Regions from separate parts of the Murimonas intestini genome, predicted to be linked through region 1. Evidence: a T-box and tRNA genes for the amino acid it is inferred to sense, from the RefSeq annotation. Region 1 holds a T-box; the other holds one or more tRNA genes.
The links. A T-box is a leader RNA that pairs with one kind of tRNA and senses whether it is charged. The one in region 1 lies ahead of proS (proline--tRNA ligase), so its partner is inferred to be a tRNA-Pro.

Region 1 (15,375 bases):
AACCCTGTATTCCCAGACTCTGAGGCTGGGGGAAGCCATGAGGTGCTACAGGAATCAGCAGATTCCCGGAGTGGATATCCTGTGCGGGGACCCGGAGTATTCAACAGTCAAACAGGCAGTCAGTGTTGCCAGGCAGAAGGGGCGGGAGGCTGTAATCTGTGAGCTGTACGGAGTGACAAACTGGGACTTTGATTTTAAAGGGCATAAGGTACAGGGAGACTGGCTGGCCGCCCTTGGAGTGACTGTCAGGTGCCATCATTTATCTTTTATGTCTATGGAGGGGGAGGCGAAAAGGGACTGGCCTGCATCAATTAATTACCAGTCTCCCTGGTATGGGAAATATTCTTATATAGAAAATTATTTTGCCAGGGTGAACACAGTGCTGACCAGGGGAAAGGCTGATGTGAAGGTAGGCGTTATCCATCCCATTGAATCCTACTGGATCAGTTATGGGCCTGTGGCACAGACACAGGATATACGTGACCAGCTGGATCTGGAGTATAAAGAGCTGATGGAATTCCTTCTGTTTGGAATGATAGACTTTGACCTCATCTCGGAATCTCTGCTTGGCGGGAAGGATGGGGCTGCTGCCTGTCCTTACCCCAGGAGGGACAGGCAGAGACAAAGGCCGGAATTCAGGGTTGGTGAGATGTCATATCAGACCATCCTGGTTCCGGGACTGCGGACTATAAGGAGCAGTACGCTGGAGAAGCTGGAGCAGTTTGCGGCAGCCGGCGGAAATATTATTTTTGCAGGCAGGATCCCGCAGCTGGTTGATGCCCTGCCGTCACAGAGAGCAGCAGAGCTGGCTGCCGGATCAAAAGTCATATCATTTGACCGCAGAGAAATACTGGCTGCCCTTGATAGTGACAGGAGTGTAGAGATACAGCGCATGGACGGCAGACTTACGGATGACCTGTTTTATCAGATGCGTGAGGACGGTGGTACAAAATGGCTGTTTGTCTGCCATGTGAATCAGAAGAAGACAAGACTGGACCAGGCGCAAGAATTGTTAGTAAGGATCCGGGGTGAATATGAGGTGACGGCCTGCGATGCGCTCAGCGGAGAGATATCGAAGGCAGAAGCGGGGACAGAAAAAGGCTGGACATGTATAAAGACAGTGATGTATGCCCAGGACAGCCTCCTGTGGAAACTGTCAGAGAGGGAGAGTGACGCAAACATCGGTGAAGAAGATGAGAAAAGAGCGCCGATCAGGACAGGTGAGAGGATCAGTACATATGGACTTGTAGCAGGACCCCGTCATGCTTGCACCGGAGGAAATGAAATTCTGAAGACTATTTACGAGCCTGACTCTTACAGTATGTCTGAGCCGAATGTACTTTGCCTGGACAAAGCTGTCTGGAAGCTGGATGACGGACCTGAGCACAGGGCAGAAGAGATATTGAGGCTGGATAATGAGATAAGGCATGTTCTTGGCTATCCGCTGAGGCAGGATGCCTGCAAACAGCCCTGGTGCATAAGGGAAGCTCCTGAAGACCATACAGTCACTCTGAAATATGCTATAAAGTCAGAGATTGATTCAGGAGAGCTTCTTCTTGCCATGGAGCGTCCATGGAAGGCAGAACTGTGGTGGAATGGTGAGAGAGTCAGAATGTGGGAACATCCCAGGGAGGAGGCAAGGATAGCATGTGAAGGTGATGTGTCACAGTATTTTGTAGACTCCTTCATCAGGACAGTCCAGGTACCGCCGCTCAAAAAAGGTGAGAATGAACTGATCCTGAGGATTCCGTTCGGCCGCAGGACAAACCTGGAGAATCTTTATATTCTGGGAGATTTTGGGGTGGAGGTCCGGGGAACATCGGCGGAAGTCACCAGCCGGACGGAAAAGCTGTATTTTGGTGATATCACACGGCAGAAATTCCCGTTCTATGGAGGAAATGTAAATTACAGAATGCATTTTGAACTGGAGAATGAAGGAAAGGCAGCTGTCAGAGTACCGCATTTTGCTGCGTCTGTCCTGGAGGTATTTATAGATGGCAGGAGTGCGGGACTGATTGCATTTGCGCCTCACACTCTGCAGGCTGGGGTACTGGCGGCAGGAGTACACACACTTGAGATATGCGCATACGGAAACAGATTCAATACATTTGGAATGCTGCATAATGCAAATCCTGAATATAAGTGGTATGGACCTAATTCATACCGCACAGCAGGAAGTGACTGGAGCGAGGCGTGGTGCCTGAGACCGGCGGGAATATTGTCAAGGGTGGAAATACTGTCTGCATAAACAGCGGGGAAATAAGCTGCCTTAGGGGAGGGGGGCTTAAGCACTAGAATATATTAAATAAGAGGCTGCCACTTTTTGCTGTGGCAGCCTCTTATTTGATACATATAGATCCTGAATATCCCAAATCTGTCAGCATGCCAGAATATTTTTGGCATCTTTAACATAATTGTCTACATCTTCTCTTGTGATGCAAGGTTTGTTGTTCCAGCGTCCTGGATGGCTTATACCCAGCTCACGCCTCATCTTGCGGTAATATTCTTCTGTTTCCTTACTCTCAAAATTTAATTTTATCATAACCTTACTCCTTTCCGGCAGACATGTGCTTTAGTCCCGCGTGCAAGTCCCCAATACTTATAAAGCGGTGTCTTTTCTGATACTTTAAATATATCACTTTCAGGACAGAATACAAGTGAAAAATAAGCCGCCGGACACGGATTAGACAGCAGTCAGGATCAAGCGGGCCTGACTTTGTCCCGCTGCCGGCAGGAATAAAATTAACGTTGTCGCCGTGCTTTTTGCATGCTATACTGACATGGAGGACAAATAGTTGGAAGACTCGGGAGAGAAGATGATGAAACAGGAAAAAAGGAAATGGGGATATTTTAATATAGCTCTGGCGGCTATTATCATCGTGACACTGGGTATCGTTTTTGCCAGGCTGTTCTATATCAGCTCCCAGGACAAGATCCTGAATACTTTGGGGGAAATATCTGAGCAGGAAGTGAAGGTGCTCCGCAAGGAAATTGAGAAAGGGAAGCAGACGCTTAATAATCTGGCAGTGTATATCGGGCAGGATGAATCACTTGACATGGAAGCTGTCCTTAAGAAGCTTACGGCAGTTGATAATGTAAATGGTTTTAAGAGGATGGGGATCATTAGGCCTGACGGACAGGCATTTACTACAGATTCTAAAGAAATGTACCTGGGAGACAGGGAGTATTTTAATATATCAATGAATGGTGAGCAGGCGGTGTCAGATACTCTCATAGATGTAGAGGGCGGCGGCAAGATCAATGTATACAGTGCGCCTGTCACTTTCCGGGATGGCAGCAGGTGTGTCTTATTTGCCACATATGAGATGGTTTCCTTTGAAAATACGCTTTCAACAACCACATTCAAGGGAACAGGGCACAGCTATGTGGTCAAAAAAGATGGTGAACATATAGCGGGCCAGAGTATGAAAGGCGGACTGGGAGCCTTTGAGAATGTTTTTGAGCTGCTGGGTGCTTCGGAAAAGAATCAGGCGGCTGTAAGCCAGATGAAATCAGATATGGGCAGCGGAGCTTCAGGAAGCGTTACGGTCACTGCAGGTGACAAGTCTTATATTTACTATCAGCCTATGGAGATAAATGGCTGGTATCTTCTAAATATTGTGCCTGTCTCTGTGGTGGAGAGAGATATTAACGGATCTCTTGTACTTACGTACCTGTTTGCTGCCATTTGTATCATAGCGCTTATCATACTGCTGCTGAATATAGGAAGAGAGAGAAGACGGGGCAGGGAGGCGATTGAGAAGGCGGCTTTTGTGGATCCGGTTACAGGAGGAAATACCTTTGCCAAGTTTAAGATGGATGCACAGAGGGTTTTAAGAACGGACAGAGGCGGGACATATGCCATGACAGTCCTGAATATTTCCAAATTTCAGTATATAAATGATTTGTTCGGTTATGAGGAAGGAAACAGGGTACTGAGGCATATCGCAGATGTTATATCCAGAAGCCTCACAGGCGAGGAAATCTTTGGGCGCAAAGAGGGGGATCATTTTATAATCCTCATGAAGTACGGATCGGACGAAGCCATGCAGGAGAGGATGGAAGTTCTGATAGAGGAGACATGCAGTTTTGCCAGGCAGGAGAAGAAGCCATATGAGATCAAGCTGCTGGCAGGCGTGTATAAGATAGAGGAGAAGATGATATCTATCGATACCATGGCAGACCGCGCAGAGATGGCCCTTGCCAGGGATGACAGAAAGCCCTTCCAGAGGTGTACCTTTTATGATGATACCATAAGAGACAGAAAGATCCGGGAAAAGGAAATTGAAGACAGTTTTGAAGCGGCCCTGAGGGCAGGGGAATTTGTAGTTTATTATCAGCCTAAATATGATATAAGAAAGGACAGGTTCTTTGGCGCTGAAGCGCTGATCAGGTGGAAGACATCGGATGGAAGCCTGATTGCTCCGGACTCTTTTATCGGGATCTATGAGGGAAATGGAATGATAGTGAGGCTGGATCAGTATGTGTTTGAAAGAGTATGCATACAGATCAGGCGGTGGCTGGATTTGGGATATGAGGTCACTCCAGTCTCTGTCAATGTCTCCAAGGTCCACCTGTACAGGACAGACTTCGTGGAATCGTATCTGGGGATCATAAGAAGATATAAGGTGCCTGTGGAGCTTCTCCAGCTGGAATTAACAGAGACAGTGCTTTTTGACAATGAGCAGATGCTGAAAACTATTTTGGAAGAATTCCGCAGGGCCGGTATACAGATACTGATGGACGATTTTGGGTCAGGATACACCTCAATAGGTATGCTCAAGGATATGCCTATAGATGAGATTAAGCTGGACAAATCACTTGTGGAGGATTATGGACAGAGCGTGCGTGTGCAGAAGATATTAAAAAGCATTATCAGCCTGTCACATGAGCTGGGACTGGAGGTAGTGGCAGAAGGTGTGGAGATACAGCAGGAATATGATTTTCTTGCGGGTATCGGATGTGACTATATACAGGGATACTTCTGTTCAAAGCCCCTGCCGGCAGACAGTTATACAGAGCTGGCATATTCAGGCAGGAAGCCGGAGCGTGAACAGTAACAACCAGATAAACTGCGGAAATGGTGTCTTGACAAATACAGTAAATTGGCATAGAATGGGCGTATTGAGAGAAACCGGCTGAGAAAAGGGATAGTATATCTGGGAAACTCATCAGAGAGAGGGCTGTTGGTGTGAGGCCTTTGTGGATAACAGATAGAACCTGCCTTGGAGCCCTGCATGAAAATGCAGCGTATATCCGGCGTTAACGGTGAAATGAGATGGCAGCCTGAGGGCTGCTGATAAGGGTGGTACCGCCGGGTAGAGAATGACTGCCGGCCCCTTGTGCATATTATGCATGAGAGGCCGGTTTTTTTGCAAGACAGTAAGTGAGAAAAGAGGAGAGAAAAATGGCGAAAGACAAGAAGCTTGTGGAAGCGATCACTTCCATGGAAGAAGATTTTGCACAGTGGTATACGGATGTTGTTAAAAAGGCGGAGCTGATCGACTATACCAGCGTTAAGGGCTGTATGGTAATTAAGCCGGCGGGTTATGCAATCTGGGAAAATATCCAGAAAGAACTGGATACAAGATTTAAGGAAACTGGCGTGGAGAACGTATATCTTCCCATGTTTATTCCTGAAAGCCTGCTGCAGAAGGAGAAGGACCATGTGGAAGGATTTGCACCGGAGGTGGCATGGGTGACCCACGGAGGCCTGGAACCCCTTCAGGAGAGGCTCTGTGTGCGTCCTACATCTGAGACACTGTTCTGTGATTTTTATGCAAATGACATCCATTCATACAGGGATCTGCCGAAGGTGTATAACCAGTGGTGCTCTGTAGTACGCTGGGAAAAGACAACAAGGCCGTTCCTGCGTTCCAGGGAGTTCCTGTGGCAGGAGGGGCATACTGCCCACGCCACAGCAGAGGAAGCAGAGGAGAGGACGATCCAGATGCTTAATGTCTACGCAGATTTCTGTGAAGATGTCCTGGCTATTCCTGTTATCAAAGGGCGTAAGACTGACAAAGAGAAATTTGCCGGAGCAGAGGCTACTTATACAATAGAGTCCCTGATGCATGACGGGAAGGCACTTCAGTCCGGTACAAGCCACAATTTCGGTGATGGATTTGCCAAGGCATTTGGAATCCAGTTTGCAGATAAGGATAACACTCTGAAAAACGTATATCAGACCTCCTGGGGAATGACGACAAGAATGATAGGCGCGATCATCATGGTACATGGTGATAACAGCGGCCTTGTGCTGCCTCCCAGGATCGCTCCAGTCCAGGTGATGGTTATACCTATCCAGCAGAAGAAGGAAGGTGTCCTGGATAAGGCATGTGAAGTCAGAAAAGCACTGGCAGAAGCAGGGCTTCGTGTCAGGCTGGATGATACAGACAAGAGTCCGGGGTGGAAATTCTCTGAGCAGGAAATGCGCGGCATACCTGTCAGGATCGAGCTTGGACCAAAGGATATCGAGGCTGGCCAGGCAGTGATCGTGCGCAGGGATACAAGGGAGAAGATCCAGTCTTCTCTGGAAGAACTGCTGGAGAAAGTGAAAGAAGTGCTGGAGACTATGCAGCATGATATGTATGAGAGGGCAAAAGCCCACAGGGATGCCCACACCTATACAGCTCACAACATGGAAGAGATGAAGGATATTGCTGATAACAAGCCAGGATTCATTAAGGCTATGTGGTGCGGATGCCAGGAGTGTGAAGATGCTCTGAAAGAAGAGATAGGAGTGACATCACGCTGCATCCCGTTCGAGCAGGAAGAGATAAATGGCACATGCATACACTGCGGCAAACCAGCGAAACAGATGGTTTACTGGGGCAAGGCATACTAATACTAATAAAAACCGCTTTCCAGGGGCTTTACTTCTGGAGAGCGGTTTTTCGTATCATAAGCTATTTTCTGTACGCATAATTAGGCAGCCCGCTTTTCATGGGGATCGCAGGATTTCCCTGGATCAGGGGCAGTGCGTAATCTATGAATTCCTGGCTGATATCTGTTCCATTTCCTGTAATCCAGGACAGGGGAACACATTTTTCTTTATTGCAGACTTCATCCACATCCACCAGTCCGCATGATATATCATAGGAGACGGAATTGTCCCGGATAAAGGAAACCATTTTGCCTGTCTCACCTTTAAGCGCAGCGGTGACTCCAAAGCTTCCCGCCTTGGCGGCCTCTCTGGAATCAGTCAGGGACTGGGCGAAAGCGGAACATCTCTGGTTGACATTCAGCTCCACAGAACGCACCTTTACGTTCAGGCGGCTCTTAACAAGATTTTCCAGGTATTTCCCGCAGCCTGTCAGCATTTTGTGGCCAAAGGTGTCAGTGCCGGCCTCATTTTCATATTCACATATGAATTTGCCTGTCTTATCGTGGATACCCTCAGATACACAGACAACCAGGTTATTTTTAGACTGGAATGCCTTTTGAACATCAGCAATAAACTGTTCCTGGTCGAAGTCGGTTTCAGGCAGATAGATCAGGACAGGGTTATCGCCTTTAAATTTCCTGGCTAATACGCCCGCTGCTGTCAGCCAGCCTGCATGGCGCCCCATGATTTCCACGATAGTGACTGATTTTGTGTCATAGACAGAAGCATCAATGCCGATCTCACAGACAGAAGCGGCTACATATTTAGCAGCGCTGCCGAATCCGGGAGTATGGTCGGTGTTGATTAAATCGTTATCGATAGTTTTAGGGATACCGATTATACGTATTTCTTCCCGGTGTTCTGTGGCATAGCGGGAAAGCTTGCTGACAGTGTCCATTGAGTCGTTGCCGCCTATGTAGAAAAAATACCCGATGTTCAGTTCCCTGAACCTGTTAAAGAGTTCAGGATAGACTGTATCGTTTAAATCTTCGGGAAGCTTATAGCGGCAGGAACCCAGATAGGCCCCGGGTGTGATGCGCAGTGCCTGAAGTGTCTCAGGCGGCATCTCGGCCCTGAGGTCGGTATATTTTCCTTTTAAGAATCCTTCGATCCCATTTATCATTCCGTATACATTTTCAATTTCATCCGTATGTAAAAATGCCTCCTGGATAACACCGTACAGGCTGCTGTTGATCACAGCGGTCGGGCCTCCAGACTGGCCGACAATTAAATTTTTCATATGAATAAACCCCTTTCTTCAATTCTTTTCCTGGCTGCCAGTATACCCCAGTTTTGGCAGTCAATTTATTTTACAACATTTTGTAAAGGAATTCATGGATAAAATATTAAATTTTATTAAAATACTCAATTTATTGGCCCATAAGCTGTTATAATAGTAAAAAGTCATATCCGGGGAGGTGCAGAATGATAATCAGCGCAAGCAGAAGAACAGATATACCGGCCTTTCATTTTGAATGGATGATGAACAGGCTGAGGGAAGGGTACGCCCTTATTCCCAATCCGTATAATGCCGGAAGGCTTGGCCGGGTGGAGCTGTCGCCGGAGGTCACTGACTGTATTGTATTCTGGACAAAGAATCCGGAACCAATGCTGGGAAAGCTTAAAGAGATTGAGGCGATGGGATTTTCCTATTATTTTGAGTTTACCTTGACAGGATACGGGACGGACCTGGAGCCGGGACTTATGGACAAGGAGAGGCTGTGGGATATTTTCTGCAGGCTGAGCGGACAGGCAGGACCTGAGAGGGTGGACTGGCGTTTCGATCCCATAATTATCACTGATAAGTATCCGGCCTCCTGGCATAAGGAGCAGTTCGCATCCATGTGTGAGAAAATGCAGGGCCGCACAAAGAGATGCATCATCAGTTTTGTGGATGAATATGCGCATCTGGGGAAGAGTATACGCGCCCCTGAAGCGGATGAGATAGAAGATATAGCCCTGAGTATTGGAAAGACGGCAGAACATTATGGAATACCCGTGTATACATGTGCGGAGGCCAGTGACCTGAGCCGGTACGGGATACAAAAGGGTGCTTGCATAGACCAGGATAAAATAGAAGAGATCCTGGGATGCTGCATAGATGTAAAGAAGGATACGGGACAGCGGAAGGAATGCGGCTGTATAGCCAGCGTGGACATAGGGGCTTATGACACCTGCGCATTTGGCTGTACATACTGTTATGCCAACACAAGGGCAGCTGCAGTGAGGAAGAGGTTCTCAGCCTGTGCCCCTTTGTCGCCTATGCTGGGCGGCTGGCCCAGGGGGGATGAGATAATCACACAGAGGACAGCTGTCCCGGTCAGGACGGGGCAGCTGAAACTGCCGCTATGATCTGTGAGCAGTACTTGTGCGCCTGAGTTATTGTATGCTGTGCGTCCGGTAACCCACCCGGTGCTGTCTTAAAGACAGCTGGAAATGGCTGATTTTGTGGAAGGAGAAGATATGATACAGGATATAGAACCACATAAATTTTCAAATGAATATAGACCAGTGCCGCCGGATGAGAGCAGCTGTCTTCTGTACTACAGAGGACGGGAAGTTCTGATCAGGTGGGACGGGGAAGAAATAAGATTTCCGTGCTTTAAAGATCTGGAGGACATGAATGCAGGCTTGTATGAAGGATGTACGTACTTGTTTGCCATTGACGGAGTCAGATTTTATCTGGCTAAAGACATTACATATCCCCTGACAGAAGAATACAGAATGGAAAACACAGAAATTTTCCGGACTGCACTCCCGCGGTTTCTGGCATTTGCAGGGATAACCGGATATCAGCTGTATAAATGGTATTCTGCACGAAAATTCTGCGGGCACTGCGGCAAAGCAATGGTGCACAGCCAGAAAGAACGCATGATGTACTGCCCGGAATGCAGTATAACAGAGTATCCGAAAATTTCTCCGGCAGTAATTGTGGGAGTCACACACGGAAATAAACTGCTGATGTCTAAATATGCCAACCGGGATTTTAATAAGTACGCATTAATTGCGGGATTTACTGAGATTGGGGAGACAATTGAAGAGACTGTGAGAAGGGAAGTCATGGAAGAGGTGGGGCTGAAGGTAAAAAATATAAGGTATTATAAGAGCCAGCCATGGTCTTTTACCGACACACTCCTGTTTGGCTTCTTTGCTGAGCTGGACGGGGACGAAACTATCACTTTGGACAGGGAAGAGCTGGCCATGGCAGAGTGGTTTGAAAGGGAGAGTATCCCTGTCCGGGAGACTAGTCTGAGCCTGACAAATGAAATGATAATCAAATTCAAAAAAGGGGAGGTGTAGTGTCGGAGCAGAATATGTCACTGACAAGCTGTGCAAAATAATTTCCCTGTAGATTTTCTTTTTTCCATACAGCCGAGATCTCATGGTAAATGCGGAAATCTTTCAGGGGTATCACAGTAAGGGAACCATTTTTGATCCTGTCTTCCACTGCACTTCTGTAAAGGAATGTGATTCCGCAGCCATATGCGACCATATCAATTATGGCGTTCATGTTCCCGATCGTTATTATCCTCCGAAAGTCATCTGCACTTAAACTGTTCCGGTCCAGCTCTGTTTCCAGTATGGATCTGGTTCCGGAACCCTGCTCCCTGATGATGAGTCTTTCTCCTGTAAGATCGTGTATACCGGAGATATTCCGGGTAAACTTATAAGAGGGACAGCATACCGGAATAAACTCTGTAAAGAACAGCGGCTGATGGGCATAGGCGGATTTTGGAAAATCACCTTCCAGAATTGCGAAATCAATAACACCATCGTCCAGTTTCTGAAGCAGTTCCCTTGTGTTGGTGACAGTAAGAGAAAGCTCCGTATCCGGGTTGGAATTTAAATACCTGCTGATAGGTTTTGCCACAAGAAATTCCCCGGCTGTCAGGGTAGCCCCCATGTTTATGACAGGGTGGTGATTCTTTAAGATATCCAGCTGTTCCATCAGGTAATTTTCATTATTTTTCAGGGCAAGCAGGGTGTCATGTATGAGCCGGCCGTACTTGGTGAGGCGGAACCGTTTGCCTTCGAATTCAAACAGCGGAGCGTGGTAGTATTCTTCAAGGCTGTGTATATGCTGCGTGACGGCGGGCTGAGAAAGATGCAGCCGTCTGGCTGCCCGGGTAAAATTCATTTCCTGGCAGACAGTCAGGAATGTCTGTACTTTTAAATCCAGCATAATATCCTCCTTTGGGATGAATCATAAGCATAACTTATTATAACATAAAAAACCATAAATAGACAGTATTTACATATACTGTTATTATGTATTGCGGAGTTAAAAGAAGGAAATATGAAAAGAAATATGGAGGAGAGAAGATGGATTTTTTGAAGAAGAATTACAGAGGACTGTTATTGTGCATTGTGATAGCTGTACCGGCCTGGTTTCTGGGCAAGGCGGTACCTATCGTAGGAGGACCTGTGATCGCCATTGTGGCGGGCATGGTAGTCACAATGTTTATAAAAGACAGGAGCCGTATAGAGAGCGGTGTGAAGTATACATCAAAGAAGGTGCTCCAGTACGCAGTTGTGCTTTTGGGATTTGGCATGAATCTGAATGTGGTAGTAAAGACAGGGGTACAGTCCCTGCCTATCATACTGTCCACGATCACTACTTCACTTGTCCTGGCATATATACTGCACCGGGCTATGCATATACCCGGAAAGATTTCAACACTGGTGGGCGTTGGCTCATCTATCTGCGGAGGTTCTGCCATTGCAGCTGCGGCGCCTGTCATAGATGCTGATGACGAGGAAGTTGCCCAGGCCATTTCCGTTATTTTTTTCTTTAATGTGCTTGCAGCCATCCTTTTCCCCGCGCTGGGTACCTGGCTGGGATTCTCCCAGACATCAGGCGAAGCGTTCGGGATCTTTGCAGGAACTGCTGTAAACGATACATCCTCAGTCACAGCAGCCGCTTCCACATGGGACAATATGTACCAGCTGGGGTCCGCTACCCTGGATAAGGCTGTCACTGTAAAACTTACCAGGACGCTGGCTATCATTCCAATCACTCTTGTGCTGGCATTAGTCAGGACAAAGAGGGAGAAAGGAACCGGCGCCGGAAATGTTCCGTTAAAGCAGGTATTCCCATTTTTCATCCTGTACTTTATTGCCGCATCCATCATTACAACGATTGCACTTTCCCTGGGGGTTCCGGCCGGAGTATTTTCCCCTATTAAGGAATTGAGCAAATTTTTCATTGTACTGGCCATGGCAGCTATTGGCATCAATACTAATATTGTGAAGCTTATAAAGACCGGTGGAAAACCAATCCTGATGGGGCTTGTCTGCTGGATAGGGATCACCGGGGTCAGCCTTCTGATGCAGAGCCTGCTTGGTATCTGGTAAATAAAAAATCCTAATATAAAATTTAATGCCGCGCCTTTCTACGGGTGCGGCATTACTGCATTTCTCTGTAAATAGTTCAGAGGGTTATTTTACTTCGTATTCTTTTCAATTCCATTAAAAAAACTGATAAGTTCCTTTTCCGGCATGGGGCGGGCATAATAATAACCCTGTATATACTGGACGCCGGAAGCGGAGATCATTTTCTGCTCCTCTTCAGTCTCCACCCCTTCTGCCACAACGGACAGAGAATTGATTTTGGCCATCTCCACAATAGATTTGAGCAGAGCGTGCTGTTTCGGGTTTGTAAGGATCTGCTGCGTCAGGGAGCGGTCGATCTTGATGACATCTACCGGCAGATTCGACAGATAATTCAGGCTGCTGTACCCCACTCCAAAGTCATCCAGTGCGATGTGAAGTCCTGCCCTGCGCAGGGTATCCAGGGTGGCGGATGCCCGCTCGATGGACTGTATCAGAATACTCTCCGTGATCTCCAGAGTCACCTGGGAGGTAGCGACACCTGATTCCTGTATGAGGCGCAGGAGGTGGTCCGCACTGTTTTCAACAAGAAGCTGCTGGACTGAGAGGTTTATGCAGATACGTTCAAGGCCCAGTTCTTTGCCGTGAGAGTACATAAAACAGCAGGCCCGTTTTAAGACATAATCTCCCAACAGTTCCACCATGCCGCTGCGTTCAGCTAGGGAAATAACAAGCGCGGCTGAATGGTAACCGCCTTTGCCGTCAGGCAGCCGGACCAGCGCTTCCAGTGATGTATAGCTGTCTGCTGACAGTTTTGAGAGAGGCTGGTACCAAACCTCAAGTGTCTTGTTGTGTATACTTGATTTTAGTCTCCGGAGGATGTCAGCCTCGATGCGGATAGCCTGATTCAGCTTATTATTGTAAATAACGATCTTCTGGCCTGACTCTTTTGAGAAACGCAGTGCAGACTGTATCCTGTCAAGCAGTACTTCAGGGCTGCTGCCGTGGGCGGGATACTGACAAACTGCAATGCGCACCTGCAGCGCAAAGGAAGCATTCCCGGCAGTAACAGGGGACGTAAGCAGCTGCTGGAGACGTTTGGCAAAGGACTCTTCAGGCTCATCTGACAGGGAGATGCCTAAGAAGACGTCTCCGTTTATACGGTACAGGTAAGTGCCCAGCAGACGTGACAGGCGGTTTACCACTTCCTGGAGAATCGCATCGCCAATATCAGCGCTGAATAATTCGTTATACTGGCTGAAGGAGCATATATCTACGCAAAAAAGCCCAAACCGTCTTTTTTTATCATAGGATATGAGCATATTTGTATCCCGCAGATATTTAGGGCGGTTTCCCACACTGAACACAGGATCAGAGTATGCCAGCTGCTCTACCTGCTTACGGTATTGGTTAAAGGTTTTAGAGAGCTCCATCATGCCCGGGTCTGTGTATTCATCAAAGACAACATTGCTCTTGCCCTCGATCAGCTGCCTGCATTTCTGAGTCAGCATATATACAGGTGACTCTTTGGAACACTTCGTATAATAGGCATCGATAACAGCAGAAACAGCGTCAGCAGCACCAGATCCTGGCTGGCAGCGCATGTAGTGGTAACGGGCAGTAAGAAAGCTTTTCTCGTTTTTCAGGCGGATTTTCAGCATGAGCTCCAGAGACAGGCCTTTTGCAAAGTCCTCCTGCTGGACTTCTGTCATATCCTCGCGTACAGCCAGGATAAAAATCCCGCTGTCCAGCCGTCCGGCAATAAATGGATTCTGAATATATTCCCGAAGACGGCGCCGTATACTCTGAAGGAAAGCAGTCTCCTGATCATGCCCCATCTGCTGGGCCATCTGAGTATATCCTTCAAAAACAAGATAAAACAACTGGATGGAGGAATCTCCCTGGGAGAGCCATGCATCAAGTGAATCTGTGAAGCCGGAATAATTAAAAAGACCTGTCTGTATGTCTCTGCAGGCAACTTGTTTCAGCATATGCCTCTGCCTGGTAAGCTTAAACAGGCAGAATACAAGGCCCAGCACAAGAGCGGCGGACAGGCCGCAGAAAAGCAGTATACCGGTGCGCTGTGCAGGGCTGACCCATCCGGCGGCAGGCTGTATGCTGAGATTCCACTGGGTAGGCAGATAAAAGGAAGACTTGGCGGCATGGGAAAAATCTATATCATCCTGTGAGACGGCTATGACTTCTTTGCTGCCATTCTGAGGCCCCACCCGCCAGAGCTCGTACTCGTATCCCTGGCTGACAAGATAATCTAACCCCAGCTCCTGAAGGACATAATTGCTGTCCAGCGCAACCACTACCTCACCCATATAGGCATCATCTTCCAAATAAGGCTGTAAAAACAAAAAGACCTCCCGGGTGCCCGCAGCTGAATCAAGTTCAACCGGTCCCTCAACCACGATGTCTTTTACAACCTTAGCCAATGTATAAATATATGAAAAATCCTTAAGATTCTGTCCGTCCTGTCCGCTGAATTCAGACTCAGGAAGGGCTGCGGATATTATATCGCCCTCTATCAGACATACATACCGCACCTCCTCCTTTTCCAGGAGAGGTGCGGCAGCTGTCTTAAACCAGGAGGGATCACTGCCATGCATGATGCGGGCGGTCTGCGCGAGGGAGTCCGCTTCATTCAGGCTGCCTTTCAGCTGCAGCATCATATTCTCACTGTAAAACTGCAGGATATTTTCTGCTTCTCTTTTGCCGGAACTGGTATATTTATTCTGCAGTTTGACTTCCAGCGCCATGGTCAGCGCAAGTATCAGCAGGACCATAGCAGCATATATTAAGTACCGTCTGTTATGGATCTTCATACGTCCCTCAACTCTCATAGATTTTGTAGTAGCCTTTCCCATTCTGCTTGACGAAATACAGTGCTTCATCAGCCTGCGCTATCAGCTGTTCCAGGTCGGATTCAGGGAGGCAGACAGATACGCCGACGCTGCACTGTATGGGAATATTCTGTCCGGCGGAACCTATTTCGGAATGGAGCCTGAGGACCAGTTCATCCAGTACGCTGCGCAATTCAGCTTCATCATCCAGACCGGTCAGCAGCATGATAAATTCATCGCCTCCATACCGTCCCACAACTCCGTCATATTTCTTCTCATATTCCCGAAGGATATAGCCAATGCTTTTCA
Region 2 (14,085 bases), on a different contig from region 1:
TTTTTAGAAATGAAGACTCAGGCGAGATGCACGGTCTTACAAGAGTCCGTCAGTTCACCATCTCGGAAGGTCATCTGATCGTCCGTCCTGACCAGATCGAGGAGGAATTCAAAGGCTGTGTGGATCTTGCCAAATACTGCCTGACTACGCTGGGGCTGCAGGATGACGTGACATACCGCCTGTCTCTCTGGGATCCCAAGAACCCTGATAAATACCTGGGTACAGTGGAAACCTGGAATGAGGTCCAGGACATGATGCGCAAGATCCTTGATCATATCGGCCTGGAATATACAGAGGCTGAAGGAGAATCTGCATTCTACGGACCAAAACTAGATATTCAGGCAAAGAATGTCTACGGCAAAGAGGATACTATGATAACGATCCAGCTGGATATGTTCCTGGCTGAGCGCTTTGATATGTATTATGTGGATAAGGATGGGGAGAAGAAACGGCCGTTCATCATCCACAGGACGAGTATGGGGTGCTATGAGAGGACATTGGCATGGCTGATCGAGAAATATGCCGGAATGTTCCCCACATGGCTGTGTCCTGAACAGGTAAGGGTACTTCCTATATCAGAAAAATTCCACGATTATGCCCACAAGGTAATGGAGCAGCTTAAGGATAACGGAATCCGCGCTTCAGTAGATGACAGGTCTGAAAAAATCGGATACAAGATCAGAGAAAGCCGCCTGGACCGTGTGCCGTACATGCTGGTGGTAGGCGCTAAGGAAGAGGAAGACGGCGTGGTGTCTGTGAGGAGCCGCTACAAAGGTGACGAAGGCCAGAAGGAGCTTCAGGCATTTATCGATGATATCTGCAGGGAGATCAGGACAAAAGAGATCCGCAGGATTGAGGCAGAAGAGCAGAGTAAATAATTTTTTTGAATTTTAAAATACAGAAAGTATAAAAGAACATGTAATGGCAGATACTATCCCGGAAGAAAAGAAAGGAGGTAGTTATTATGCCATTACTTGTATGTTCAGCTCAGAAATGTGTTTATAACAACGGAATGTATTGCAGCAAAGGTGATATCCAGGTGGAGGGCGCAGATGCCAATGCACCTCAGGATACATGCTGCGCAAGCTTTAAGGAGCGTTCCAAGGACCAGGCTACCAGCTCAATGGGAACCCCGTCCCAGACCATCGATGTAGACTGCAAAGCACGCCACTGCTGCTTTAACGAAGATTGTAAATGTACAGCTAACAAAATTGGTATTGTGGGCGCTGCAGCATGTGAATGTGAGCAGACTGAATGCGGCAGCTTCGAGTGCCACTGTAAATAAGACTGACAATAGGATATGGAAGTTGAATCCCCCGCGGTTTGCTGCGGGGGATTTCTTTGAGGGACAGCGGTCCGGGAACAGCAGCCCAAAATTTAAAAAAATTCAGAAAAGATAGTTGACACGCACGTGCTTTTATGGTAATCTAACTAAGGTTATAGCGAAAACAAAGCAGAGTATCCACTCTCACCATAGCACATGAGGTGACTATTGGTTAATAACAGCATTAGTTTATGCGGTATGCGGAAATTTCCTTTTAAGAGGATCTGTCTGTGTACATGAACGGTTATTACGGTGGATAGTGTGCTATCCACCTTTTTTATGTTATTATGCAAATATGCATATAGTGCTTTTTTGAGGGAGCAGGGGTGGGATTACAAGCATTTATGGAGGTGCAAAACAATTAGCGATTTAATGATTAATGAACAGATCAGAGACAAAGAGGTGCGCTTGATTGGTGAAGACGGACAGCAGCTTGGTATCGTAGATATCAAAGAAGCCATGCGGATGGCCAGGGAAGCTGAGCTGGATCTTGTGAAAATAGCTCCGGGAGCAAAACCTCCGGTATGTAAGATTATCGATTATGGTAAATACCGTTATGAGCTGATTCGTAAAGAGAAGGAAGCAAAGAAAAAGCAGAAGGTAATTGACGTTAAGGAAGTTCGTCTGTCACCCAATATCGATGTGAATGATTTGAATACAAAGGTGGGTGCAGCCAGGAAGTTTATTGAAAAAGGCAATAAGGTTAAGGTGACATTGCGTTTCAGGGGACGTGAGATGGCTCACATGCAGGCCAGCCGTCATATTCTGGATGATTTTGCCAAAAAGCTGGAGGATATCGCCGTAGTAGATAAGCCGGCAAAGGTGGAAGGCAGAAGCCTTATGATGTTTTTAACTGAAAAACGTTAAAATAAATAGTCTAAACACAAGGAGGAACATATAAGATGCCAAAAATTAAAACCAGCAGAGCAGCTGCAAAACGTTTCAAAAAAACAGGTACAGGAAAATTAAAAAGAAATAAAGCTTATAAAAGCCATATCTTAACTAAAAAGTCAACAAAGAGAAAAAGAAACCTGAGAAAAGCAACGATAACAGATGCTACTAACTTCAAGAATATGAAGAAGATTTTACCTTATTTATAAGAAGCCGATCGAAGGAGGAAATAAGACATGGCAAGAGTAAAAGGCGGAATGAACGCTAAGAAAAAGCATAATAGAGTATTAAAACTGGCTAAAGGTTACAGGGGAGCCCGCTCCAAACAGTATAGAGTAGCTAAACAGTCTGTAATGAGAGCGCTGACAAGTGCTTATGCAGGAAGAAAAGAAAGAAAACGTCAGTTCAGACAGTTATGGATCGCACGTATCAATGCTGCAGCAAGGATCAACGGATTATCCTACAGCAAGTTTATGTATGGATTAAAGCTGGCAGGTATTGAGATGAACCGCAAGATCTTAGCAGATATGGCAATCAATGATGCAGAAGGTTTTGCTACATTAGCAGAACTGGCAAAGAGCAAAATTGCATAAGGAAAGAATAGCTGGTATGTTCTTTGAAAAAATAACCGGTCAGGATTCGGATGAGTCCTGGTCGGTTTTCTTGTCTGTCCCAGAAAGGCAGGCGTCAGTATGAGTGGAACATGAAGCTGCTTTTTAATAAAAATATTTTGGAGAGGGAAAATGGAAGAGATTACAGACTACAAGCTGCTGCTGGATACAGCAGTGCTGGCCGGTGAGATCATGATCAAGAGCGGGGCTGAGATATACAGGGTGGAGGATACCATCAACCATATCCTGAAGATGTCGCATTTAAAGAGAACGGAGGCCTTCGTGACTACAACGGGTATGTTTGCGACTCTTGATGATCCGGGAATTGATGCCATAACAGTTGTCAGAAGGATAGCTGAGAGGGATATGAACCTGTTCAGGATATGGAGGGTAAATGATCTGTCACGCCAGTTTTGCGAGGGCAGGATCACCTTAAAGGAAATATTCCGGGAGCTGAAGCATATAGAACAGAGCACATATACACCATTTGTAAAGGATCTTGGCACGATACTGGTCGCCGCCGGATTTGTGCCGCTGATGGGCGGACAGACGGTGTTCGATATTCTGGGCGGAGGGATCTGCGGGCTGCTGCTCGTGCTTATCCAGCATTTTGGGAAGTTTATAGGGTTCAACTCATTTATACAGGATGTTTTTGGTTCAGCTCTGATAGCTGTGGGAGCCATGCTGATGTCCAGGATCCCTGTGCTGGATGTTAATATGGATGTAACTATCATATCTGCGATCATGCCCCTGGTGCCCGGAGCTGCCATAACCACGGCCATACGTGATACGCTCCAGGGCGATTATATGGCTGGCGGAGCCAAGGCGATAGAAGCCTTTATAAAGGCCGTGGCCATAGTCGTGGGCGTTGCCCTGGGAATGCTTTTAATGGGAGGGATTTCATTATGATATCAAATCCTGTCTTTCAGGTGATAGCCGCTTTCTTTGCTATAGCGGGTTTTTCAATTGTTATAGAGGTGCCAAAGAAGTTTCTTGTCTATTCAGGCTTCGTAGGAGCAGTGGGATGGGCAGTCTACCTGATGTTCCTGGATAAATACGGAATTATGGTGGCCACTTTTTTCGGAGGCATGGCGATCGCTCTGATCTCACATATTTTTGCCAGGATATTTAAAGCGCCTGTCACCATATTCCTGATTCCCGGAATTCTCGTAATTGTGCCGGGAGCAGGCATGTACCGTACTGTTTATCAGATATTTTTAGGGGAACAGGGACTTGCCGCAGACTATCTGCTGCAGACGATCCAGATGGCAGGTATGATAGCGCTGGCTATATTTGCCATGGATTCAGTCTTCTCTATCCTGCAGAATAAAAAGTGGAAATCCAGGAGACGATTGCCGTATTTTTGGATAAAATAAAAAAAGATGCTGTTTTCTCAGAGTGCTCATTGTGGTATGCACTCAAAGGGAAACAGCATTTTCTATGTTTTTTTTAAAAATAAAAGCGAAAGACTCCGGTAGGGGAGCTACCGAAGCCTTTCGAGGGGAGTATAAATAATTAATAAGGGGTTTGTAAAAAAAATTTTTTGAAGGGTAAATTCTTTTTACACTAAGAATTATAATATAGATTGGAAAAAATTGCAATAACTATTTTTCCGTTTTTTTCAGGTTTTTTCGAAGGTATAAAAGCTTGCATGCCGGGGATAATAAAGACTGCAATAAAAAAATTGTTTCTTTTTAGGAGGTAATGAAAATGGCAAAAAACACAACTTCAAAAAATCAGTCACAGAATAACAATTCCAAGAATTCCTATTCCCAGAATTCCAGCTCCCAGAATTCAAACTCCCAGAATTCTAATTCTAAGAATTCCAGCACACAGAATTCCGGAACACAGAACTCTAACTCCCAGAATTATAGCTCACAGAATTCAACTTCCCAGAATTCCAGCTCAAAAAACAGCTATAACAACAGCGAAAACGAGTATAATAATTCTTCCAGAAACAACTCTTCAAACTGCTCAAAGAACAACAGCAAAAATTCCTATGAGGATTCTGAATATTAATTCAGGCATTAATTAATGCAGCGACAGGAATAAAAAGAAACCGGCGTACCCTATGGCGCCGGTTTTCTTTTGTGCGCCAAATTCACATCTCACTCTCTTTTTGCATATATGATAAAAGGAAGGAGTGTATAAAAATGGAATTTGAAATGATAGCAGCCAGGGATCTGGACCGTTACGCCAAGGATAAGAATGCTTTTATTATTGATTTGAGGACACCTGACGAATATGTGCAGGAGCACATCAGGGGGGCAGTGAATATCCCGTATGAAAGACTGCAGAACTGTCATTCACTCCCGCTTGATATGTATCTTGTACTGTATTGTGAACGGGGCAGCATCAGTATGGCAGCTGCCAGGGAGCTTGCAGAGAAGGGATACGATGTCAAGACTGTTATAGGAGGCATACACGCCTACAGGGGCCGTATGCTGGAATCGTACTGACCGCTCCGTGACCAGCAACACGCTCCGCGATGAACAGAAACGGCAAAACTGGCCGTTGACAGGAGCTTACCCGGGCTTTAATATATAGTAAGAGAAAAATACAGCCGTATCAATGTGAGGCGGCTGTATAAATGGAGGTAAAGATACTTATGAAGCTGATGTTTGCATCGGATATACACGGTTCGGCATATTATTGTGAGAAGATGCTGGAGGCTTATGAGAAGGAAAAAGCTGAAAGGCTGGTCCTTCTGGGGGATATACTCTATCATGGACCGCGTAATGATCTGCCCTGCCAGTATGATCCGAAGCGTGTGATAAAGATGCTGAATGCACTGAAGAATGAAATATATGCAGTGCGCGGTAACTGTGAGGCGGAAGTTGACCAGATGGTCCTGGATTTTCCTGTGATGGCTGATTACTGCCTTCTTCTGGAGGGCAGCGCTGCAGTCTATGCTACCCACGGACATATCTATAATGAAAACCATCTTCCGCCTCTGAAAGAAAATGATGCGCTGATACACGGACATACACATGTATTTAAGGCGGAGTACAGGCCGGGATCTGAGCAGAATCCAGGTTATTTCCTGCTGAATCCGGGATCAGTGGCCCTGCCCAAGGAGAATAATATCCCAACTTATGGTATACTGGATAAGGGTATCTTTATGATAAAGGGTTTTGACGGGGAAAGAGCAGCGGAAATAAAATTAAGGAGAACAGAATGAAGACAATTGAATTAATAGCGCCCTGCCACTTTGGGCTGGAATCTGTTTTGAAGAGAGAGATCCAGGATCTGGGATACGAGATCAGCCAGGTGGAGGACGGCAGAGTCACTTTTATAGGAGATATGGAAGCTGTCAGCTATGCCAATATATTTTTAAGAAGTGCGGAAAGGATACTGTTAAAAGTAGGCTGTGTCCATGCGGAGACTTTTGACGAGTTGTTTGAGAGGACAAAAGAGATACCGTGGGAAAATTACATACCTAAGAACGGGAAATTCTGGGTAACTAAGGCTACTTCTATTAAAAGCAGGCTGTTCAGCCCGTCCGATATCCAGTCGATCATGAAAAAAGCCATGGTCGAGAGGCTGAAAAAGGTGTATGGCGTCAGCTGGTTTGAGGAGGATGGTTCGGAATATCCCCTGAGGGTGTTCTTTATGAAGGATGAAGCAGTGATCGGGATAGATACTACGGGAATGTCGCTGCATAAAAGAGGATACAGGCTCCTGCAGAGCAAGGCTCCTCTGTCAGAGACTCTGGCGGCAGCCCTTATAATGCTGACGCCATGGAAAGGGGACAGGATCCTGGTGGACCCGTTCTGCGGAAGCGGTACGTTTCCTATAGAGGCGGCAATGATGGCTGCCAATATCGCGCCGGGAATGAACAGGAGTTTTATCTCTGAAAGCTGGGACAACCTCATACCCAAGAGATGCTGGTATGACGCTCTGGATGAGGCCAGGGAGAATATTGACGACAAGGCTGAGGTGGATATCCAGGGCTATGACATTGACGGCGATGTGGTGAAATCGGCCAGAGAGAATGCAAGAGCTGCCGGTGTAGAGCATATGATACATTTCCAGCAGCGCCCTGTCAGTGAACTGCGGCATCCGAAAAAATATGGTTTTGTGATCACGAATCCGCCGTATGGAGAGAGGCTGGAGGAGAAGGCAAGCCTTCCGGCGCTCTACAGGGAGATCGGTGAGAGCTACAGGAATCTGGATGCGTGGTCCATGTACCTGATAACAAGCTACGAGGATGCTGAGAAATATATAGGCAGGAAAGCTGATAAAAACAGGAAAATATATAATGGTATGATAAAGACATATTTCTATCAGTTTATGGGGCCAAGGCCTCCTAAAATTAAGAGATCAGAGGAGAAAAGTTGTTAAAAAAAGCAGAAGTGCTGCTGGCAGCAGTGATACTGGCCCTGATATGCTGGCTGGGCTGGCAGCTTATAGAGGAGCCTGCCGCGGAGGCGTTCCGGGAAGCGGCAGAGGGACAGGAAGACGGAACAGAAAGCGTACCGGCGGCAGAAACGGAAAGTGAGACAGAGAGCGAGGCAGTGAAACAGCCTCTGCCAAAGAAATATGACCAGCGCAGGAATGGCCGGAAACTGTACATAAAGGACCAAAAGAATTTGGGAACCTGCTGGGCGGTGGCAACTTCCTCTGCTCTGGAGGCAGCGCTTCTGCCGAAAGAGCATCAGGAATTTTCAGCCGACCATATATCCATGCAGAACGGATATAACGGGACTCAGCAGGATGGAGGGGCTTATACTATGGCCATGGCCTATCTGACGGCCTGGAAGGGGCCTGTGCTGGAGTCAGAGGATCCATATGGGGACGGCTATTCCCCTGACGGGCTTAAGCCCTTTGCGCACGTACAGGAGATCCGCCTGTACAGAGAAAAGGACATTGAAAAGCTGAAAAGGGCCGTATATGAATTTGGGGCTGTCCAGTCATCTATCTATATGGATATGACATCCTCCATCGGCAATTCAGTCTATTACAGCAAAATGAATTATGCCTACTGCTACCCGTATGAAAAAAAGGCTAACCATGACATACTTATCATTGGCTGGGATGATAATTATCCTGCTTCTAATTTTACATATAATGTGAAGGGGAACGGGGCATTTATCTGTCAGAACAGCTGGGGAGAGAAGTTTGGTGAGGACGGCATCTTCTATGTCTCCTATGAAGACGCAGTGCTGGGAGGCACCAGCGTGGCCTATTCCGGGATAGAAGCTACGGATAATTATGATAATCTTTACCAGTCAGATGAATGCGGCTGGGTGGCGCAGCTGGGATATGGCAAAGACAGCTGCTATTTTGCAAATGCCTACACGGCAGGGGAGGATGAATGGCTGGAGGCGGCAGGCTTCTACGCTACGGAAAAGAATACTTCCTACAAGGTGTATGTCATACCGGAGTTTGACGGGGAACTGAAATTATCTTCTGCAAAACCTGCAGCGGAGGGAAAATTCACTGATGCAGGATACTATACTGTAAAGCTGGATGAACCGGTACAGCTGGAAGCAGGCGTGAAATTTGCCGTGGCTGTACAGATCACGTCCCCCGGCAGCGAATATCCGGCGGCGGCAGAGAGCCAGGCAGATGAGATGACAAAAGATGCGGACCTGACAGACGGGGAAGGGTATATCAGTTCAAACGGAGATTCCTGGACAAGTGCAGAGGAGCAGTATCAATGCAATCTCTGCCTGAAAGCATACACAAGCAAGAGATCAGCGGATTAGAGCGGTAACCGTTCAGCCTTCCGCTGTTTTGCGGAGCGTAGTTACATGTCAGACGGCCGAACTGTAACTTAGAGCTTAATAATTGTACCGGAAAATATTTACGCAGGCGTGATGGTATGCTATACTAGTTGGAAATATATGTAAAAATATGCGGATATTGACGCATTATAAGGAACTGAAGAAGGAGATAGAAGCAGTAATGGGCAGAAGGATAATTTTTGCTACGGGCAATGCCGGCAAGATGAGAGAAATAAAAATGATTTTAGAAGACTTGAATGTGCCTGTGCTTTCCATGAAGGAGGCAGGAGTAACAGCTGACATCATAGAAGACGGGAACAGCTTTGAAGAGAATGCCAGGATCAAGGCGGCAGCTGTAAGAAGCCTGCTGGAAGGTACGGATGATATTGTGCTGGCGGATGATTCAGGTCTGGAGATAGACTGGCTGAATAAGGAACCAGGCATCTATTCAGCAAGGTATATGGGTGAGGACACATCATATGATATCAAGAATAATAATCTGATAGGACGCCTGGAAGGAGTGCCGGATGAAAAGAGGACAGCGCGTTTTGTGTGTGCCATTGCAGCGGCCCTGCCTGACGGTGAGATGCTGTGCACCACGGCGGCCATGGAGGGAATCATCGGCTATGAGATAAAGGGAGAAAACGGTTTCGGCTATGACCCTATCTTTTATCTTCCTGAATACGGCTGTACTTCCGCAGAGCTCCCTTCTGATAAGAAAAATGAACTGAGCCACAGAGGCAAAGCCCTGAGGTCTATGAAAGAGCTTTTAAAAGCCAGAATGCCAAAGGAGTGAGACAGATGAAGATTCTGATTGTCAGTGATACTCACCGCCATGATGCAAATTTAGTTACGGTCATTAATAAGGTAAGCCCTATAGACCGGCTGATCCATCTGGGTGATGCCGAGGGAAGTGAGGATTATATCAGACAGATAGCAGAGTGCCCTGTGAACATTGTAAGCGGGAACAATGACTTTTTTTGTGACCTGCCAAGAGAAGAGGAATTCATGATCGGGAAGTACAGGGTCATGATCACCCACGGGCATTATTATTATGTATCATTGGATATGCAGGAGATAAAGAGACAGGCTGTCACCAGAGGAATCGACATCGTAATGTTTGGCCATACTCATAAGCCGTACCTGGAGAAGGACGGCGGCATCACCATTTTAAACCCAGGGAGTCTTTCTTATCCCCGCCAGGAGGGCCACAAGCCCAGCTATATCATCATGGATGTGGACAGGGACGGGGAAGCTCATTTTACCGTGAATTATCTGGGATGAACAGGAATTAAATACGCAGTTAAAAAAAATTGCAAAAAATTGAAAAAACTTGTTGACAATCTTAAAAGGCTATAATATAATATGTCTTGCGTCACGGATGAGGCGCAGGACAAATAAAAACGGGGTGTGGCTCAGCTTGGCTAGAGCGCCTGGTTTGGGACCAGGAGGTCGCAGGTTCGAATCCTGTCACCCCGATTTTTTACTGAAATTTGTCTGTTGATTTGCGGGTGTAGTTCAATGGTAGAACACCAGCCTTCCAAGCTGGATACGTGGGTTCGATTCCCATCACCCGCTCTTGAGTCTGTAGCTCAGTTGGATAGAGCAACGGCCTTCTAAGCCGTGGGTCGGGGGTTCGAATCCCTTCAGGCTCGTTTTTCTTTATATGACATATATAAGGAAAACAAATTGAATATGGTGGGTATAGCGCAGTTGGTTAGCGCGCCAGATTGTGGCTCTGGAGGCCAAGGGTTCGAATCCCTTTATCCACCCTTTTGGGCTATCGCCAAGCGGTAAGGCACAGCACTTTGACTGCTGCACTCGCTGGTTCGAATCCAGCTAGCCCAGCTTGGCGATCTGCCGAACTGGAGCGAAAAGTGATGAATATTCTGTAAGGCTTCAGTACAAAATATAGTAAGGCATGGGATATTAGCTCAGTCGGTAGAGCACTTGACTTTTAATCAAGTTGTCCGGGGTTCGAATCCCCGATGTCTCATTACAGCATTTACGCCCCTTGCGGGCGTTTTTTTATTCTATAGGAAACTTCGTTTCCTATAGAATAAAAACCCTCCGGGGGATGCGCAGCTGCGCGCGCGGAACAAAAGCTGCGCTATACAAAATATAGGCCCGCGGGGTGCGCAAAGCGCACTTTTGTTCTTGCCCGGTGAAAGACGATCAAGTTACCTATATTTGAAAAATAGTTCCTGGTATAATCCAGAAACTATTTTGAATTTATTACTATTTGATTTTAGGTAAAATACCATTCTGCTCAAGCACCTCTACCAAGGTATCTTGTGCATCCTGCAAAAGCTTAATATCCTTTTTAATGGAACGTTCGGAAACTTTAATGTCAAGAGTCATATTATCAAGTTTTTTATGAGTGAAATCATGCTTTAATTCTAACATTTCCAATCTGGGATTAATTGATTTTAACTCGTCCAAAATTAGATCAAGTTTTTCATCTGCCATATAAATACCTCCCATAAGATATAATAATTATAGCATATATGTTATTAAATACAAGCATATAAAATCATATAACTTTATAAAGAAAAGTGTAAAGTACGCACGAAAACACCTCCCGGGACATTGGCGTGTGAATAGTAACTGTAAAATTTACCGTAATAGAAAACAGGTATAAGTACCTGGCAAGTCAGAATTGTATGATGCATAATGGTTAATCAGGGTGTCCGGGGGAATACGTGACAATTTCATAATTATTAAGATTACAGAAAAAAATACTGGATTTTTTATAAATAAGGTGTATAATCATATCGGTAAATGTAAAATGCCAACACAAAACAACACAAAAACAGCATAGAAACAACACAAAACCCGTAAAAACAAGCGGGGACAAGAAGGAGTGGGAGCATGGATACATCGTATCATTATTTATTGAATCTGGCAATTATCCTGTTAAGCACGAAGGTTCTGGGACTTTTGACGCGGAAGGTGAAGATGCCGCAGGTGGTGGGTGCGCTGCTGGCCGGGCTTCTTCTGGGGCCGGCTGTGCTGGACATCCTCACGGAAACGGAATTTATACATAAAACAGCAGAGGTGGGCGTTATCGTCCTCATGTTCTGCGCCGGGCTGGAAACTGATATTCAGGAGTTAAAGAAGAGCGGAAAGGCATCGTTTGTGATCGCGCTCATCGGTGTGCTTGTGCCTCTGGCCGGAGGCTTCGGTGTGGCATATTTCTTTAACCGCCCGGGGATGATCGATTCAGATGCTGCCTGCAGCGCTTTCCTGCAGAATGTATTTATCGGTATCATCCTTACAGCCACATCAGTCAGCATCACTGTAGAGACTCTAAAAGAGATCGGCAAGCTGAAGACACGTTCAGGCAATGCTATATTAGGGGCTGCCATCATTGATGATATCCTTGGAATTATAGGACTTACTATCATCACAAGCATGGCAGACGCATCTGTAAATGTGGCAGTAGTCCTTTTGAAGATCGTGGCGTTCTTCGTATTTGCAGGCGTGATCGGGGTACTGTTCCATAAGCTGTATAAGAAATGGAGCGAGAAGGCAGAGAGAGGACTGCAGCGCCATGTGATCATCGCCTTTGTGCTCTGCCTGCTGATGTCATACGTGGCTGAAGTATTTTTCGGCGTGGCTGATATTACCGGAGCGTTTATAGCAGGACTTATTGTGTCAAGTACACAGAGGACGAAATACCTGGCCTCCAGGTTTGATACACTGTCATATATGTATCTGTCACCTGTATTCTTTGCAAGCATCGGACTGAAGGTAGAGCTTCCGGCTATGACACCTACGATCGTTCTGTTTGCAGCAGTACTGGTGGTGGTGGCTCTGCTCACTAAGATCGTGGGCTGCGGACTGGGAGCAAAGATGTGCGGATATAAAAATTACCAGTCTCTGAGGATAGGTGTGGGGATGATCTCCCGTGGTGAGGTTGCCCTGATCGTGGCCAGCAAGGGAACCGAGGTCGGACTGCTGGGGACAAATTTCCTGGGGCCTGTTGTGCTCGTTGTCATCATTACGACGATCATCACCCCGATCCTGCTCAAGCCGGTATTTAAGAGAGGGCCAGCTATGCCCATGCCTGCCGGTGAGGGCCTGTCAGAAGGCTTCGAGCAGCTTTCAAGGATCCAGGACAGAGAGGACAGAGAAGACAAGTAAAGGTTACTGCCGCGCTGCCGCAGAGTGGATAGCGATTAGTAAACCAGATGCTACTGTTCATACGCCACCATTCCACGAGGTGTGTTACTGGTCATGAAGTGAACAGTAACAACCAGATACTTGACAGAAGCGCAAGTTTCAGATATACTTAGTAAACGTGAAATGCCGCAGATGTAAAGAAGCGTCTGCGGCAGATGAGCGGGCATGGCGGAATTGGCAGACGCGCTGGATTTAGGTTCCAGTGGGAGACCGTGCAGGTTCAAGTCCTGTTGCCCGCATTACAAAACCCCTGAGTTAAATGCCCTGCAGCCTGACTGCGGGAGATTTGATCCAGGGGTTATTTTTTTGCCCTGTGCCGGAAATTAGACAGATGGAGGAATCTGTCAGAAATCCCGACAATCTGCCTTGTGTGTCTGGATTTCTGACAGGATGGATTTTTTGTATAATTACAAATAAAAAAGGCTATGTTATAGTACAGGTATCAGTTAACAAAGCAGTTGGAACTTTAAATGATACAAGCGGAAAAGGGGTAATAATATGGCTAAGAAAACACACAGATTACTTAAAGCAGGCGTGCTTGCCGGAGCAGGAGCGGCGGCAGTGATGTTCACAAAAAAATATATGCAGGGACAGGAAGAACAGAAGTCAGACAGTGATGCTGAAGAAAAGACGGAGTTTTCTTCTGAAGCAGTAAATAAAGGCCAGGCATATTTTGTGGGAGGCGGTCTGGCTTCTCTTGCAGGAGCGGCATATCTCATAAGAGACTGCAAAATGGAAGGCAGCAGGATCCACATTCTGGAAGGAATGCATATATTGGGAGGCAGCAACGACGGAGCAGGCGACCCTGTGAATGGGTTTGTATGCAGAGGCGGAAGGATGCTGAATGAGGAGACATATGAGAATTTCTGGGAGCTGTTTTCTACAGTGCCTTCCCTGGAGATGCCGGGAAAAAGCGTAACAGAAGAGATCCTGAATTTTGACCATCTTCATCCCACGCATGCTCAGGGGCGCCTGATTGATAAAAACGGGAAGATTCTTGATGTGAGCAGCATGGGATTTAACAACGAGGACCGTCTGGCACTTGGGAGATTAATGCTGACTCCTGAAGAAAAACTGGATGACATGACTATTGAGGACTGGTTCCGGGACAGCATGCATTTCTTCACCACAAATTTCTGGTATATGTGGCAGACTACGTTTGCATTCCAGAGATGGTCCAGCCTTTTTGAATTTAAGAGATATATGGAGAGGATGATATTTGAATTTTCCAGGATCGAGACCCTGGAGGGAGTCACAAGGACTCCGTACAACCAGTATGAATCTGTCATCCTTCCGCTGAAGACATGGCTGGAAGAGCAGGGAGTGGATTTCAGTATCAGAGCAA

Region 2: it encodes a tRNA-Pro, which carries the amino acid that the T-box ahead of proS (proline--tRNA ligase) is inferred to sense. The anticodon was not compared.

Annotation. Positions count from the first base shown of each region.
Region 1 is NZ_JANKBI010000008.1:107,569-122,943, reverse strand. It holds gene NSB28_RS13185 (hypothetical protein) at 1-2,248, shown strand, start outside; gene NSB28_RS13180 (hypothetical protein) at 2,378-2,542, opposite strand; gene NSB28_RS13175 (bifunctional diguanylate cyclase/phosphodiesterase) at 2,817-5,060, shown strand; T-box leader at 5,132-5,344, shown strand; gene proS (proline--tRNA ligase) at 5,408-6,847, shown strand; gene NSB28_RS13165 (6-phosphofructokinase) at 6,909-8,126, opposite strand; gene NSB28_RS13160 (DUF1848 domain-containing protein) at 8,312-9,238, shown strand; gene nudC (NAD(+) diphosphatase) at 9,350-10,186, shown strand; gene NSB28_RS13150 (LysR family transcriptional regulator) at 10,167-11,069, opposite strand; gene NSB28_RS13145 (YeiH family protein) at 11,210-12,241, shown strand; gene NSB28_RS13140 (bifunctional diguanylate cyclase/phosphodiesterase) at 12,331-15,048, opposite strand; gene NSB28_RS13135 (sensor domain-containing diguanylate cyclase) at 15,056-15,375, opposite strand, start outside.
Region 2 is NZ_JANKBI010000012.1:172,379-186,463, forward strand. It holds gene thrS (threonine--tRNA ligase) at 1-878, shown strand, start outside; gene NSB28_RS16650 (DUF1540 domain-containing protein) at 965-1,285, shown strand; gene infC (translation initiation factor IF-3) at 1,697-2,191, shown strand; gene rpmI (50S ribosomal protein L35) at 2,227-2,424, shown strand; gene rplT (50S ribosomal protein L20) at 2,452-2,808, shown strand; gene NSB28_RS16670 (threonine/serine exporter family protein) at 2,959-3,735, shown strand; gene NSB28_RS16675 (threonine/serine exporter family protein) at 3,732-4,202, shown strand; gene NSB28_RS16680 (hypothetical protein) at 4,537-4,845, shown strand; gene NSB28_RS16685 (rhodanese-like domain-containing protein) at 4,980-5,285, shown strand; gene yfcE (phosphodiesterase) at 5,435-6,007, shown strand; gene NSB28_RS16695 (THUMP domain-containing class I SAM-dependent RNA methyltransferase) at 6,004-7,170, shown strand; gene NSB28_RS16700 (lectin like domain-containing protein) at 7,164-8,537, shown strand; gene rdgB (RdgB/HAM1 family non-canonical purine NTP pyrophosphatase) at 8,737-9,351, shown strand; gene NSB28_RS16710 (metallophosphoesterase family protein) at 9,357-9,839, shown strand; tRNA gene NSB28_RS16715 (tRNA-Pro) at 9,960-10,034, shown strand; tRNA gene NSB28_RS16720 (tRNA-Gly) at 10,063-10,133, shown strand; tRNA gene NSB28_RS16725 (tRNA-Arg) at 10,137-10,210, shown strand; tRNA gene NSB28_RS16730 (tRNA-His) at 10,254-10,327, shown strand; tRNA gene NSB28_RS16735 (tRNA-Gln) at 10,332-10,403, shown strand; tRNA gene NSB28_RS16740 (tRNA-Lys) at 10,479-10,551, shown strand; gene NSB28_RS16745 (hypothetical protein) at 10,794-11,024, opposite strand; gene NSB28_RS16750 (cation:proton antiporter) at 11,427-12,701, shown strand; tRNA gene NSB28_RS16755 (tRNA-Leu) at 12,900-12,979, shown strand; gene NSB28_RS16760 (oleate hydratase) at 13,239-14,085, shown strand, end outside.